2 regions of the Pantoea alfalfae genome follow, and region 1 is predicted to be linked to the other one. Evidence: predicted binding sites of a transcription regulator. Region 1 holds the regulator's gene; the other holds the start of a gene.
What was found. Region 1 encodes LexA, which represses DNA repair genes until DNA is damaged. Its sites were predicted from a motif close to TNCTGTATGTACATACAGNA; they were not measured.
Positions count from the first base shown of each region.

Region 1 (7,778 bases):
CAGCTTATCTTTGTCAGTCACCTGAATTCCCGCTGAAGGGAAAATAATGCTGACGTTATCGTCAGATTTAGCACGCGTCATTAATGCCGGGTTCGCCAGCACTGCTGAGCCATAAACAGAAGATGCTACGCCGGTCCCGCCCATGGCGTCATTACGTGCATCATACCAGGTCCCTGCCGCCATGGCGGAAGAAGAAAGGAAAAGCGCGGTCGCTGCAGCGGAATACTTCAGCGCTGAACGTTGAGCGGATTTTTTCACCATTTGCCTGCCATCACCTGAGAAATTGTCATTGAAACATTCAACGACTGAATAGTTTGTTAGCCCTATTGTGAACCCTGGCTAACGCGTTATTGCTGTGAATTCAAAGGAAACAGTGTCTTAATTCAAAGGATTGGACGTTTTCCAATCAAAAAACCGTTGTAATTGTTCAAACTGCGTCGGGGTATTTCAAATAATGCCAGACTTTCCTTAAGTCTTTCTGAACATTACTTCTTAACTCAGTGAGATGCAAAGCAAAATACCAACAAATTCCGCTTCAGGTCGATTGAAAATGGATCTGATTTCTCGTCAGATTTGAGATAGATAGCGGCTGAAATGCTTAAAATGCTGCTTTATCAGGCAAATAATGCTGTTTTACCAGGCGAAAACGAACATCAGCGCCGAAAAACTATGTGTGATAAAATAACATCACTTATCCAGCGGAGAATTTTTCATGACAAACATGACGTCGCAGCAAATTTTGATTCAGGCTGAAAAGATATGCCTGCAGCGCGGTGTACGTCTGACTTCGCAGCGTGCTGAGGTGTTGCGCCTGATGGCCGAACAGCCTGGCTCGATCAGCGCTTACGATCTGCTGGATCAGCTCCGCATCAGCGAACCACAGGCTAAGCCGCCCACGGTCTATCGTGCGCTGGATTTCCTGCTGGAGCAGGGTTTCATTCATCGGGTGGAATCCAACAACAGCTACGTCATGTGCCACCATTTTGAGGCACCGGCACATACATCGGTGATGCTGGTCTGTGACCGCTGTGCTGCGGTAACGGAGAAACAGGCGCAGGGCGTGGAGAAGATTATCGCAACGCTGGCGGGTGAAGCACAGTTCGCTTTACGTCATAGCGTGATTGAAGCGCATGGTTTATGTAAAAATTGTGCTGCGGTCGAAGCCTGTACGCACCATGAAAGCTGCGAGCATGACCATCAGGATGAGGGTAAAAAGCGGGGCAAACGCGGGTAATCTGCACATCCTTGTGCTGTTCCGTCCCTGTGCCGTTCCGGGGCGGGCGCGCCGGAAAGCTTTTAGCTGATTATCAGCCTGGTATCAGATTACCAGCGGTGATCTTTGTTCTGACCTTCCCAGTCGGTTACTTCACGCTCTGCTTCATCTTTCGCATAGCCATAACGTTCCTGGATTTTGCCGACCAGCTGATCGCGTTTACCTTCGATAACCTGCATGTCGTCATCGGTCAGCTTGCCCCATTTCTCTTTCATTTTGCCTTTGAACTGCTTCCAGTTGCCGCTGGCTTCATCTTTATTCATGGCAGACCTCCAATCCTCGGGGTTTAATGATTATCTTGTTACTTAACAAAATAACGATATAAAGCGCTGGTTAACTGCGCTGCATAGAGTTAATTATAGTAGCCAACTTATTAACCGTAGAATAATACAGAATAATCTGTATCGGCTTGCGTGCAGCCACGACTGACTCAGGCATCAAACCAGCTGTTCTGACGCCAGTGCTTACGCCAGATGAGCCACAGCGACAGGCCGCGCAGCGCCAGGAAAACCGTTACCGCCAGCCACAGTCCGTGATTACCCAGCGCCGGTACGCTGAGCAGCATCAGAAAGTAGCCTGCTGCTGCCACCACCATGCTGTTACGCATCTCACGTCCGCGTGTTGCGCCGATGAACATCCCATCCAGCAGATAACACCAGACGCCGATCAGCGGCATAACGATCTGCCAGACCAGATAGCGGTCAGCACTTTGTTGCAGCGAAGGAAGAGAGGTCAACAGGGTAACAATCTGCGGGCCAGCAATGGCATAGGTCAGGGAAAAGAACAGCGCTACCACCACCGCCTGCCGACAGGCAGAGTGCCAGACACGCAGCAGTTTGCCGCCATCTTTTGCACCATGGGCCTCGCCGGCAAAAGCTTCAACTGCGTAGGCAAAGCCATCCAGCGCATAGGCCGTGAACGTAATGAACATCAGCAATACCGCGTTAACCGCCACCACATCCGGGCCCAGCCGCGCGCCCAGCACGGTCAGCGAGGCGAAACAGAGTTGCAGCATCAATGAGCGCAGCATGATGTCCCGGTTCAGCCGCAGCAGCCGGCCGCTGTCACCGCGCCAGCTCTGCTTCAGCAGGCTTAACGTAATACCGCGCAGCTTCAGGACTCGCCAGACCATGATACCGCCGACACCCAGCGTGATGTACTCCGCCAGCGCCGTGGCGGTTGCCGCCCCCGCGACACCCCAGTGCAGTCCCATCACCAGCCAGAGATCGAGCCCGATGTTAACCAGATTGCCTACCACCAGCAGGATCACTGGCGCGCGCGCATACTGCACGCCCAGCAGCCAGCCCAGAATGACCAGGTTTGCCAGCGTGGCGGGTGCACTGAGCCAGCGAATCTGAATAAACAGCGCCGCCTGTTCCAGTACCGCGGGATTACCGCCAACCAGATGGGTCGCCAGCTGAATAATCGGATAACGTAAAGCGATGAACAGTACACCTGCCAGCAGCGCAATCATCAGCGGCTGGGTCAGCGCACGTGCCAGCGCCATTTTATCACCGGCACCAAACGCCTGCGCCGTCAGGCCAGTCGTACTCATTCGAAGAAAAAGCAGCAGCATAAAGAGGAAACTGGTCACAGTGGTCCCGACCGCAACCCCGCCAAGATAGACAGGGCTGTCGAGATGACCAATAACTGCAGTATCGACCACGCCCAGTAAGGGAACGGTGATATTTGAAAGGATCATCGGCAGCGCAAGCCGCCAGAGATTTTTATCCGTTGCCGTGATAAAGCGCATTCGCCGTTCCGTGCTCAGTGTCGCTGCGCAAAACAGGCAGCGACAAAATTAGGGCAGACAGAATAGCATCAGAGAAAGCGAATGCACGCAGCCCTCAGAATCAGAGCCACTCGCCGTTACGCACCACGCCAACCGCCAGACCTTCAATGGTCAGAGACTGTGCACGGGTATCGACAACAATCGGGTCGAAATCGCTGTTTTCAGGCAGCAGATGCACGATAGCACCCTGCTTTTTCCAGCGCTTAACGGTGACTTCATCATCAATGCGGGCAACGACAACCTGGCCATTGCGCACATCCTGGGTTTTATGTACCGCGAGCAGGTCGCCATCCATAATCCCGATATCTTTCATCGACATTCCGCTGACGCGCAGCAGGAAGTCGGCAGAGGGCTTAAACAGGCCCGGATCCACTTTATAGTGGGTTTCGATATGTTCCTGCGCCATGATTGGCTCACCGGCAGCAACCCGGCCAATCAACGGTATGCCTTCTGAGGCTTCTTCTTCCATTAGCAGGCGAATGCCGCGCGATGCACCGGAAACGATCTCAATGACGCCTTTACGCGCCAGCGCTTTCAGGTGCTCTTCTGCCGCATTCGGTGAGCGGAAGCCCAGTTGTGCAGCAATCTCTGCGCGCGTAGGCGGCATGCCTGTTGAAGAAATATGGTCGCGAATCAGGTCATAGACCTGCTGCTGCCTGCTGGTTAATGCTTTCATCCCGCCCCCTGGTTGTTTATACAGTCGCTGTGAGTATATACAGGTATTGGCGAAATGGAAACCGATTGTCAGGCAAAACGCGGCTTCCGGCGCGATATGGAACGCTTATCGCAAATGTGTCCAGAGCAGCGCGATCCAGACAAAGAGTGCCAGTAAGATGCTGATCAGTACTGCCGCAGATCCCATATCTTTGGCCCGGCCCGCCAGCGGATGATGCTCCTGACCGATGCGGTCGACCACGGATTCAATGGCGCTATTAAGGATTTCGACAATGACCACCAGCACCACCGACCCAATCATCAGGATGCGTGAGACCACATCGACATCCAGCCAGCAGGCGATAATAATGGCGACCAGCGCAGCCAGGGCTTCCTGACGAAACGCCGCTTCATGTTGCCAGGCGGCACGCAGTCCCTGCCAGGAGTAACCTGCGGCTTTAATTATTCTGATAAGTCCGGTGGCATTATTTGCCATGATGTGGGAACCCTTTTATCGGATTGACGTCAATGTCTGGGCTGCGTGCAATTGGCACCACCACAGATCTTCGCTGCACTTTCTGGTATGCTTGCGGCGCTTTGCTAACAAGAGGCTTCATGTTGTCTATGTCAGGTTGGCGTAAACTCTATTACAAATTGCTTAATTTACCACTGTCGTTTTTGGTAAAAAGTAAGGCCATTCCGGCCGATCCTGTGTCTGAACATGGTCTGGATCCGACCCGACCTATTATGTATGTTTTGCCTTACGATTCGAAGGCCGACTTACTGACTTTACGCGCGCAGTGTCTGCGGCATCATCTGCCTGATCCGCTCTCTCCGCTGGAGATTGATGGTTCACTGCTGCCGCGCCACGTATTTATCCACGATGGCCCGCGCGTATTCCCCTACTTTGTGCCCAGCGTCGAATCGGTGAAAATCTTTCACGATTACCTCGATCTGCATCGCAATAATCCTAAGCTCGATATCCAGATGCTGCCGGTCACGGTAATGTTTGGCCGCGCACCAGGACGTGAAGTCCAGGGCGAAGCCACGCCACACCTGCGTGTGCTGAACGGTGTACAGAAGTTCTTTGCGGTGATCTGGCACGGACGCGACAGCTTTGTTCGCTTCTCGCCGACCGTCTCACTGCGCCGTATGGCCACGGAGCACGGTACGGATAAGTCGATCGCCCAGAAGCTGGCTCGCGTGGCGCGCATCCATTTTGCCCGTCAGCGGCTGGCGGCGATTGGCCCGCGTTTACCGGCGCGTCAGGATCTGTTCAACCGTCTGCTGCAATCCAAAGCGATTGAAAAAGCCGTCGAAGATGAAGCACGCAGCAAAAAAATCTCCCATGAGAAAGCGCAGCAGAATGCCGTTGAGATGATGGAAGAAATTGCCGCCAACTTCTCTTATGAAGCGATTCGCGTCACCGACCGCGTGATGGGCTGGCTCTGGAGTCGTCTCTATCAGGGCATCAACGTCAATGGCGGCGAAAAAGTTCGTCAGCTGGCGCAGGATGGCCACGAGATTGTCTATGTGCCGTGCCATCGCAGCCACATGGATTATCTGCTGCTCTCCTATGTGCTCTATCATCAGGGCCTGGTGCCGCCACACATTGCTGCCGGTATCAATCTCAACTTCTGGCCAGCCGGCCCGATTTTCCGTCGTCTGGGCGCGTTCTTTATTCGTCGTACCTTTAAAGGCAACAAGCTCTACGCCACGGTGTTCCGCGAATATCTCGGCGAGCTGTTCACCCGCGGTTATTCAGTTGAATACTTTGTTGAAGGTGGCCGTTCTCGTACCGGTCGCCTGCTGGACCCGAAAACCGGCACTTTAGCTATGACGCTGCAGGCGATGCTGCGCGGCGGCAATCGCCCGATCACGCTGGTGCCGATCTACATCGGTTATGAACATGTGATGGAAGTGGGTACGTACGCCAAAGAACTGCGCGGCGCAGCCAAAGAGAAAGAGGGCTTCATGCAGATGGTGCGCGGCTTACGCAAGCTGCGCAATCTCGGTCAGGGTTACGTTAACTTTGGCGAACCGCTGCCGCTGGTCAACTATCTTAACAAGCGGGTACCGGAATGGCGCGACGCGATCGATCCGATTGAGCCGCAGCGTCCGAGCTGGTTAACACCGACGGTGAATGATATCGCGGCCAGCCTGATGGTGCGTATCAATGAAGCGGGCGCGGCTAACGCCATGAACCTCTGTGTCACCGCCCTGCTGGCGTCACGTCAGCGCTCACTCACCCGTGAACAGCTGATTGAACAACTGGAGTGCTATACCCAGTTGCTGCGCAACGTGCCTTACTCGCCAAATGCGACCGTACCCGATCTCTCCGCGGAAGCGCTGCTGGATCACGCCATGGGTATGAATAAGTTTGAGAGCGAAAAGGACAGCATTGGCGACATCATCATTCTGCCGCGTGAGCAGGCGGTGCTGATGACCTACTATCGCAACAATATTCATCACATGCTGGTGATGCCGTCGCTGATTGCCGCCATTGTTCAGCAGCATCAGACGCTGAGCGAAGCAGAACTGCTGCGTCAGGTAAGCCTGATCTACCCGATGCTGAAGAGTGAGCTGTTCCTGCGCTGGCAGACCGATGAGCTGCCGCAACTGTTGACCGAACTGAGTCAGGAGCTGGCGCGTCAGGGCCTGATTACGTTCGAAGCCGGCGAATTGCGCTTTTCCTCAGCGCGCTATCGCACACTGCAACTGCTGGCTGCCGGTGTGCGTGAAACGCTGCAGCGTTATGCCATTACGTTCTCCATTCTCAGCGCCAAGCCGACGATTAACCGCGGCACGCTGGAGAAAGAGAGCCGGACGCTGGCACAGCGTCTGTCGGTGCTGCACGGGATCAATGCGCCGGAGTTCTTCGACAAAGCGGTCTTTACCTCGCTGGTACTGACGCTACGCGATGAAGGGTATATCAGCGACAGCGGGGATGCCAATGTCGCACAGACGCTGGCGACCTGGCACATCCTGGCTGACCTGGTCACCAGTGATGTCCGCATGACGATTGAAACCGCGGTGGCGCACGACTGACCCCTGCGCACAGTAAAAAGGCGACCTCATGAGGTCGCCTTTTTTATGCCCAAAACTTCGGAGCAGAAGAATTCTGGAAGCAATGAATAAGCTCAACACGCTGGGAACAGGGTCAGAAGAGGAAAGCGTCCCGCCGCCCGGAAAAAAACGCCAGGCGTTTTTGAACAACGCAACGCGTTGGCCCGGTTACGGGCGCACCTCAGGGATGAGGTGCGTACTAAAAACGCCGGGAGCGTTTTTGAACAACGCAACGCGTTGGCCCGGCTACGGGCGCACCTCAGGGATGGGGTGCGTACTAAAAACGCCGGGAGCGTTTTTGAACAACGCAACGCGTTGGCCCGGCTACGGGCGCACCTCAGGGATGAGGTGCGTAATCGCGCGGGCCGAGCATGCCAGGGATGGCGGCTTTTGCGTCTTTCCGATCTGACCGAGTTTCCTGCGCACGCTCGATTTCGCCGCTAAATCAGCCTTTTTTCGCCCAAAACTCTCTATCAGAACAGCTGACTGAACGGCGGCGTATTCATCAGTACGCCAAGGAACAGCACCATCCCGACATAATTGTTATTCAGGAAAGCCTGGAAACAGGGCTGGCGTTCACGCCCGGCGATCAGCTTCTGCTGGTAAACAAACAGCGCAGCCGCAAGCAGCAGCGTCCAGTAGAAGGCGCCATTCAGATGCAGCATCATGCCCACCAGCGCCATCAGCAGCAGAGTGGCCAGTTGCAGCAACCCAATAATCAGCTTGTCGAAACGGCCAAATAAAATCGCCGTCGACTTGACGCCAATCTTCAGGTCATCGTCCCGATCGACCATCGCATACTGAGTGTCGTAAGCGACCGTCCAGCAGATGTTGGCAATAAACACCAGCCAGCATACCAGAGGTAAGGACTCACTAACTGCGGACCATGCCATAGGAATCGCCCAGCCAAATGCGGCCCCCAGCACCACCTGCGGCAGATGGGTATAACGCTTCATAAAGGGATAGACCCAGGCCAGCGCCAACCCCACGACG
Region 1 covers NZ_CP082292.1:3,714,469-3,722,246, forward strand. The annotation lists gene K6R05_RS17365 (conjugal transfer protein TraF) at 1-261, opposite strand, end outside; gene zur (zinc uptake transcriptional repressor Zur) at 713-1,234, shown strand; gene K6R05_RS17375 (CsbD family protein) at 1,324-1,536, opposite strand; gene dinF (MATE family efflux transporter DinF) at 1,704-3,026, opposite strand; gene lexA (transcriptional repressor LexA) at 3,127-3,741, opposite strand; gene K6R05_RS17390 (diacylglycerol kinase) at 3,847-4,215, opposite strand; gene plsB (glycerol-3-phosphate 1-O-acyltransferase PlsB) at 4,344-6,767, shown strand; gene ubiA (4-hydroxybenzoate octaprenyltransferase) at 7,259-7,778, opposite strand, start outside.

Region 2 (7,778 bases), 1.9 Mb from region 1:
ATTACCAAAGACACCTCAAAAGCCTCCAGCGCCATCAGTGCCTGGGTGGATGCATACAACACCTTGCTGGATCAGTTCAACACCCTGACCAAATACACCAAGGTTGATACCAATACGGATTCACAGGACTCCAGTAATGGCGCCCTGCTGGGTGACAGTACGTTACGGACGATTGAGACGCAGCTCAAGACGATGCTGACCAACGCGCAAAGCTCATCATCCTATAAATCACTGGGTCAGATTGGTGTTACTACCGATCCCACCACCGGTTCATTAAAACTGGATTCGACCAAGCTGAGTGCCGCCCTGGATAAAGATGCGGCGGGCGTGAAAGAGATGATCGTGGGTGACGGTAAAACTGGCATTACTGCGAAAATCGACAGCAAACTGACTGACTGGCTGGCATCCAAAGGGATTGTCCAGGCTGCGACTGATGGCGTCAGTAAAACACTGAATACCTTAACCGCCCTTTATAACACCACCAGCGATCGCATCGATGCGGATATTGCGCGTTATAAAACACAGTTTACCCAACTGGATATGGCTATCAGTAAACTTAACTCGACCAGTACCTATCTGACACAGCAGTTCGATACGTCAGATTCGTCTAAAAAATAACAGGAGTGTCCATGTACAGCGCTACAGGCACCAAAGCCTATGCAAAAATTGGCGTAGAAAGCGCCGTGATGAGCGCCAGCCAGCAGCAGCTGGTCGTGATGCTGTTCGACGGCGCACTGAGCGCGTTAATCCGCGCCCGCCTGTTTATGCAGGATGGCAATATCGAAGGCAAAGGCAGCTCCATCTCTAAAGCCATCAATATTATCGAAGCGGGTCTGAAAGAGGGCCTGGCTGAAAACCGTGGTGATGAGCTGGCAGACAATCTGCTGGATCTTTACAACTACATGACGCGTCGCCTGTTGCAGGCCAACCTGCACAATGATGTTGCCGCGGTCGAGGAGGTCGAAGGCCTGCTGCGCAACATCGCGGACGCGTGGAAAGAAGTGGTTCAACCTAACCTGATTCAGGACGCCGTTTAATGACTACTGCACCGCATCTGATTGCCGTTTACCAACAGTTACTCGATCTCAGCCAGGGAATGCTGCGTCATGCCGCACAGGGCGAATGGGATGAATTGATCAGCCGGGAGATGGAGTATGTCAATGCGGTGCAGGACTTAGCCCAGTCGACAGAGGCAGTATCGCCTTCATCACAGACGCAGGAGCAGTTACGTCCGGTACTGCGCCGTATTCTCGACAACGAAAGCGAAGTAAAACGCCTGCTGCAGGCGCGGATGGATGAGCTGGCCTCGCTGGTCGGTCAGAACAGCCGTCAGAAATCGGTGATGTCCGCCTATGCCAACCAGGGCGGCATTGTGATGGTACCGCGCGAAACCCTCTCCTGATCCCCTGCTCTGCTACGCCGCCAGATTTATTTTTCTGCGCGGCGTCTCTTTTCTGCCGCTTACTCCATACTTGATTTTCATCATCCCCCTGGAGTGTGGTACATGCAAAACCCAACGTTATTACAGTTTTTCCATTGGTATTACCCGGATGGCAGCAAATTGTGGCCGGAAGTCGCCGATCGCGCGGCCTGGCTCAGCGAAATTGGTATCACTATGGCATGGCTGCCACCCTGCTACAAAGGGGGGTCGGGGGGCTATTCAGTGGGTTACGACAGCTACGATCTGTTCGACCTGGGGGAATTTGATCAGAAAGGCGGCGTTGCCACCAAATATGGTGATAAAGCGCAGTTACTGGCTGCCATGGAAGCCCTGCGTAGCCACAACGTTGGGGTGCTGCTGGATGTGGTGCTGAACCACAAAATGGGCGCGGACGAGAAAGAGGCGATCAGCGTTAACCGCGTCAATCCGGACAACCGAGATGAAATTTATGATGAGGTCGTCGAATGTGAAGCCTGGACGAAATTCACCTTTCCGGCGCGGAAAGGTGAGTATTCGAAATTTGTCTGGGACCACAAATGTTTTAGCGGCGTAGACCACATCGAAAACCCGGACGAGAACGGCGTATTCAAAATCATCAACGACTACACCGCCGAAGGCTGGAACGATCAGGTCGATAACGAGCTGGGCAACTTCGACTATCTGATGGGTGCCAACATCGATTTCCGCAACAATGCGGTCAGGGAAGAGCTGAAATACTGGGCACGCTGGGTGATGGAACAGGTGCCCTGCACCGGCTTCCGTCTGGATGCGGTAAAACATATTCCGGCCTGGTTCTATAAAGAGTGGATCGATCATATTCAGGACGTCGCTGAAGAGCCGATGTTTATCGTCGCGGAGTACTGGTCGTTTGAAACCGAGAAGCTGCAGGAGTATGTGCATCAGGTGGAAGGCAAAACTATGCTGTTTGATGCGCCACTGCACATGAACTTCCATCAGGCCTCAACCGCAGGCAGCGCCTACGATATGAGCCAGATTTTTGCTAACTCGCTGGTGGTGGCGGAGCCGTGGCATGCCGTGACCATCGTGGCTAACCATGACACCCAGCCGCTGCAGTCGCTCGAAGCGCCGGTTGAGGCCTGGTTCAAACCGCTGGCCTATGCGCTGATCCTGCTGCGTGAGCAGGGCGTGCCAACCATTTTCTATCCTGACCTGTTCGGGGCGACTTATGAAGATGAGGGCGGCGACGGCGAGACGCACAAAATTGAGATGCCGGTCATTCCTGAACTGGAAGGATTAATCCGGGCGCGTCAGCAGTATGGCTGGGGCGTGCAGACCGACTATTTTGATCACCCCAACTGCGTGGCGTTCAGCCGCAGCGGCACCGAAACGCAGCCAGGCTGTGTGGTGATCATGTCGAACGGCGATGCGGGCGAGAAAAGTGTGCCGATGGGCGAAGGCTTTGCCGGTAAGGTCTGGCGCGATCATCTGGGGAACCGTGAAGAGACCATTACGGCTGACGAGCACGGTACAGCCGTCTTTGCCTGTAACGGTGGCAGCGTCAGCGTCTGGGTAGTAGCAGAATAAGTGACTGAATAAGCGTATAACCGCCCTGCCGGACGCTTTCGCGTGCTGCCGGGGCGGTTTTTTTATGGGCTGCGGTTAGGACTGCGCGTTATGCTCAGTAATCGGCGTGCGCAACAGCTGCGGTTCAATATTCTGAATGACAGCAGCTTTCGGCTGTTTTGCCACTTCTTCCAGTGCCTGCTGACACTCTAGTGTCGGACGCGCCACTTTGCGCAGGGTCAGCCCGTCATACTTAAGTTCACTGTTATCGACGACCAGCGGCATCACCCGAATCTTTCGCGTGACGTTGACATAGTCACCGTTCAGACGGGTCAGCTTGCCTGGCTTCGCAATCACACGCATCCACTGGCGGCAATCCAGCGTGCTGCCATCCGCATTGATAATCAGACTGGCTATTGCCTGTCCGCTGATCAGGCTGCTTTGTGGGCCGACGGTTTGCCAGTTCCCCTGCAGATCAGCCGGTGCCGGCGCCTGTACCGCATTTTCATAATCGTTGATTTGCGCACAGCCACTCAGTGCCAGCGCGGCAATCAGCATCCACTTTTTCATGTTTAATCCCTAAGATCGCGTCAATGGCGGCTACGTTATAATTTTTTCACCGCGCAGCGCAAGGTATCTGGCTGTTCAGACACCCGCAAGCGGCCGATTGCAGCAGAATTTACTCATGAGCCAGGACATCGGTCAGCGTTTTAATCGGCTACTGGCAGTCTGAATGGGCTCTGGCACGCCTGACAAGCGGAAGACAACCCGATACACTGACGCGCTGCATCAGCCTTTCAGGAATATAAATATGAAAACGCCAGAAGCCTATTATGCCCAGGCACGTGAAATGTTTTTTACCGCGCATCCCGACTTTCAGTCAGCACTGGATGAGTTAACGGAGAGCGATGCCCGTGCCGCTAATCTGTCGCTGCGACAGCTGCGTGAATGGCACGCCGAACGCATCTATGCGGCCTTTTTACGGCAGAAGAATCTGGATGGGATGATTTTTTCTATTCAGCTCGCTGAGCCCGATAAAGCGGTAGCGGCTGAGGCTATCGAGACCTATCTCAAATCTCATGCTGAGTCGCTGGGAATGAGCTGGGAAGAGTTCTGCATCAAAAACGAGCTGTAACGTTCCCTGCACTGAAGAGCTATAAGTGACACCTCTCAGTCTGTCGCACAGCATCGGATAGAGCAGTAAAGCAAAAACGCGATACCTTCACGTTAAGCCGCAGGTGATGATTGCACTTTTGGGCAAAGCAACTGCACTGCCTCCGGAGAGATTGCCGGGCTTTCCTCTCCGGAGGTGTATTGAAAAATGGCCCTACTCTCGCTCTTCCGTGGCTTTGCCTTTCACTTCTACATAGCTTGCAACCGCCAGCAGACGATTGATATGCGTCAGCAGCAGATCAACATCCGACTGCAGAAACTCAGTCGACGATTGCGAAGCGGTAATGATGGCATCCTGCACCGTTTCTGTAATGGTCAGCGAGTTGTCCTGTTTCGCCTGCACCAGCAGCGCTGCAACCAGCAGGGACTGCGCTTCAAGCTGCGCCGTCAGCTCTTTTGCATCGACGTCCATCTTTGCCAGCTTTAGCAGAATATCAATGACCAGTTGTCGCATCGCGGACCTCCTGAAAAGTAAGCCAGCATTATGTCGCGATGCGTGCGCATTTTGCTAGTCGAAGATGGAGGTTTTCGCGAGATAAAAATTTACGCGAAATCAGGCGCACCGCCTTGCTACTGTTTTTATTTACAGTATTATATATCAGCGATTTTGCCCTGAATGGATTGCCATCATGTTTGTTGAGTTGATTTATGACAAGCGCAACGTTGCCGGTTTACCGGGTGCTCGCGAGATGATTCGTGAGGAGCTGGAAAAGCGGGTACATCGGGTGTTTCCTGACATCGAAGTTAAGGTCAAGCCGATGGAACGTAACGCGATTGATACTGATTTGAGTAAGAACGATAAGGCGACAGTTGCGCGTATTGTTGAAGAGATGTTCGACGAAGCGGAAATGTGGCTGGTGGCCGACTAATCTCTTAGCGGCCACCGTATCAGTCAGCGGGAGATGAATCAGCTCTCCTGCTCACTGTGATTAATTTCAATCTCGATGTCCTGAATGGCGGCATCCAGATCTTCCAGCAGTTTCCCCTGCTTATTCAGCAACGCATCGATACGGTCGGCATTCGTCTTATCTTTATACTCACCAGCATCAAACGCTAACCAATGGCTGGACAGGGTTTCGGTGTTGGTCTGCGCGTAGTGGCGCATCTCTTTAAGCTGCGAAGTCACATCGCGCAGATAGTCATTTTTGGTTTTGGTTTCTGTTGAATCGCTCATGCTAAATTTCCTTCTGGTCAGTTATCAAAAGTGTTTAGGCTTAGCGGTTCATCAACCGGCCAATCAGCGGACGTCAGTTCAGGTACAAAATGTCGTCCGGAGATTTAAAACTAGTCGATCATAGCGAATCCGCACTAAGAATAATCGGAAGTTACGGTTTCCCGGTGGGTTTCGCGGATGGCACCTCATTCTCAATCACGACTTCTTTTACTTTTGTGATCGTTTTGTCGGCGACGCGATCAGGTATCACATCAAGCTTATGCTGTAATGCTGCAACCTGACTGGTCAGCAAATCCACCCGCTCATCACGCCGCGCTGCAATGACCCGATAATCTGCCCGGATCTCCTCAACCCGCTTATTTGCCGTGTTACTGACGTAGAGAAAAATAATTGTCATCAGAATGCAAATCATCGAACAGCTCAGCAGAATGCAGCCGAGGATAACTTTGCGCCGTTGTAACATAGGAGCCTTAAGGCTGTTAATTGTTGTCATCGCTGCGATCCTCCAGAGTTGAGATCAGCCGATTAATCTCATTACGAAATTTATCGTTCTGATCGGTTTCGGTCATCGCCAGTAAAATACCTACGGCATTCTTGATTAACCGTAGATCCGTTTCGAGTGTCGCAATACGTCGCAAATTTCTGTCATGACGTTCACGTAACTCATCGTTCTCCTCCCGTATCATCAGGTTGCTCTCTTTCAGCAACACCACCTGCTCTTTGTAGCTGGTAATAATTTCGCCGCCGGCTCGATTACTGGTTACGATTGACGCAATACCCGCCAATAACGGTTTCCAGAACAGTGCTGCTGCCCCCCCACCCAGAACCAACGCACCCATACTGGTAATCAAACTACTTTCCATGCCACACCCCTTTGTCCGGTAAGGTCTCTGGAACACACTGCGTGCAGAACAGCCACGTCCTTAACCCTGAATTTAAGATTGCTTAAATACCAGGGTTAAGTATACTTAAGTCACTCTCAATCAAAAAGTCAAGCTGATGAAAAATGAAACGCTGGGTGACCGCATCCGACTCCGACGTAAATCACTGCAATTAACGCAGAAGCAATTGGCACAACAGGTAAAAGTCTCCCATGTGGCTATTTCGCAATGGGAAAAAGAGGAGACGCTGCCGCGCGGTGAGAACCTGCTTCGGCTTGCCGAAGCGCTGGGCTGTGCACCGGCTTATCTGATAGATGGGGATGGTCCTGTTTTCAGCGAAAATAGCTGGGCAGGACTGCACCAGATCCCGCTGCTTGCTCAGCGTAACGTCGCACAATGGCTGAACGATGCCGGTGCTGTCCGGCATCAGCTGCTGATGCACAACGATATGGCGCTGTCGAAACAGAGTTTTGCCTTCCGGGTGGAAGAACAGGCCATGTCACCCGCTATTCTGCGGGAGGATGTGGTGATTATCGATCCCTGCCTGTCACCTCAGCCTGGTGACCACGTACTGGCATTACAGCAACAGAATGTCCTGCTGCGCACCTGGCGCCAGCGCGGCAGTGAGGATGGTGTTACGCAGTTTGAACTGGCACCGGTCAATATCAACTTTCCCGAGCTGCATTCAGGCCGTGACAGCCTGAAGCTGATAGGCACGCTGGTGGAATTGCGCCGCTATCGGCAGCCATAAAAAAACCCGCCGGGTGCGGGTTAGCTTTTCAGCGAAAAACTGTAGTTAGAGTAATAGCCATGCAACTACAGGGCGTCGACCAGTTGATCCACTACGACCTTACCCTGCAGGTCGGTCTGCATAATGCGATAGTTGACTGGCCATGAGCGGCGGGTGCTGAGTTTATCGAACAGGGTCACGCCGCCTTTTTTGACACCCTGACGGCTGACAATAATCCATTCTGTCACCTCTTCCTGACCACGATTTCTCAGACTCAGTGTGCGTTGTTCAATTAGCTGGTCTTCAGCTTCAATCTTTAAATAGTCTCGTAACATAATTTCTATCTCCTGGTAACGCAGGTCACTATATGCTTTTTATTAATCAGTTCAATCGAATTTATTAATCGAATATTTTATCGTCGGGAATGTGACCTGCCGCAGTCGATATGACAGGTTTGTCCATTTCTGCATCAGACCTTTCCCGTTAGCATGATTGTGCTGCACACACCCAAACATCGAAAAATGACGTGTTCAGTATGAGAGAAACTCCGATTAGCCCGCCTCTGGCGGGCTTTTTTTCGCTCTGTAATCCGATGTAAAGGCGGGATGTCAGGGCTGGTCTAGACTTAAGGCACTGGAAAAAAAGGAGTGAGTTATGTTTAAGCACAATACAAATGAAGAACGTAAGAAAGAAGGTGATGTCAGCAAGAGCCTGCCCGAAGCTGCGCCAAATGCGGGCAATGCTTATGAAGAAGATGATCACCCTGCCACTGACGCACCGAAAGATCATGGTGAAGTGCCGCGCAAAAATGATGACAGCCAGGATGATAAAAAAGATCCCTATAAAGCGAGTTGA
Region 2 covers NZ_CP082292.1:1,661,285-1,669,062, reverse strand. The annotation lists gene fliD (flagellar filament capping protein FliD) at 1-618, shown strand, start outside; gene fliS (flagellar export chaperone FliS) at 630-1,037, shown strand; gene fliT (flagella biosynthesis regulatory protein FliT) at 1,037-1,402, shown strand; gene amyA (alpha-amylase) at 1,505-2,986, shown strand; gene yedD (lipoprotein YedD) at 3,062-3,535, opposite strand; gene K6R05_RS07765 (DUF6388 family protein) at 3,777-4,100, shown strand; gene iraP (anti-adapter protein IraP) at 4,293-4,592, opposite strand; gene K6R05_RS07755 (DinI-like family protein) at 4,768-5,007, shown strand; gene K6R05_RS07750 (hypothetical protein) at 5,046-5,312, opposite strand; gene K6R05_RS07745 (hypothetical protein) at 5,464-5,709, opposite strand; gene K6R05_RS07740 (hypothetical protein) at 5,792-6,175, opposite strand; gene K6R05_RS07735 (helix-turn-helix domain-containing protein) at 6,312-6,944, shown strand; gene K6R05_RS07730 (hypothetical protein) at 7,010-7,258, opposite strand; gene K6R05_RS07725 (hypothetical protein) at 7,578-7,778, shown strand.
Region 2: the regulator LexA is predicted to act here: its motif matches at 4,710-4,729, upstream of K6R05_RS07755 (DinI-like family protein).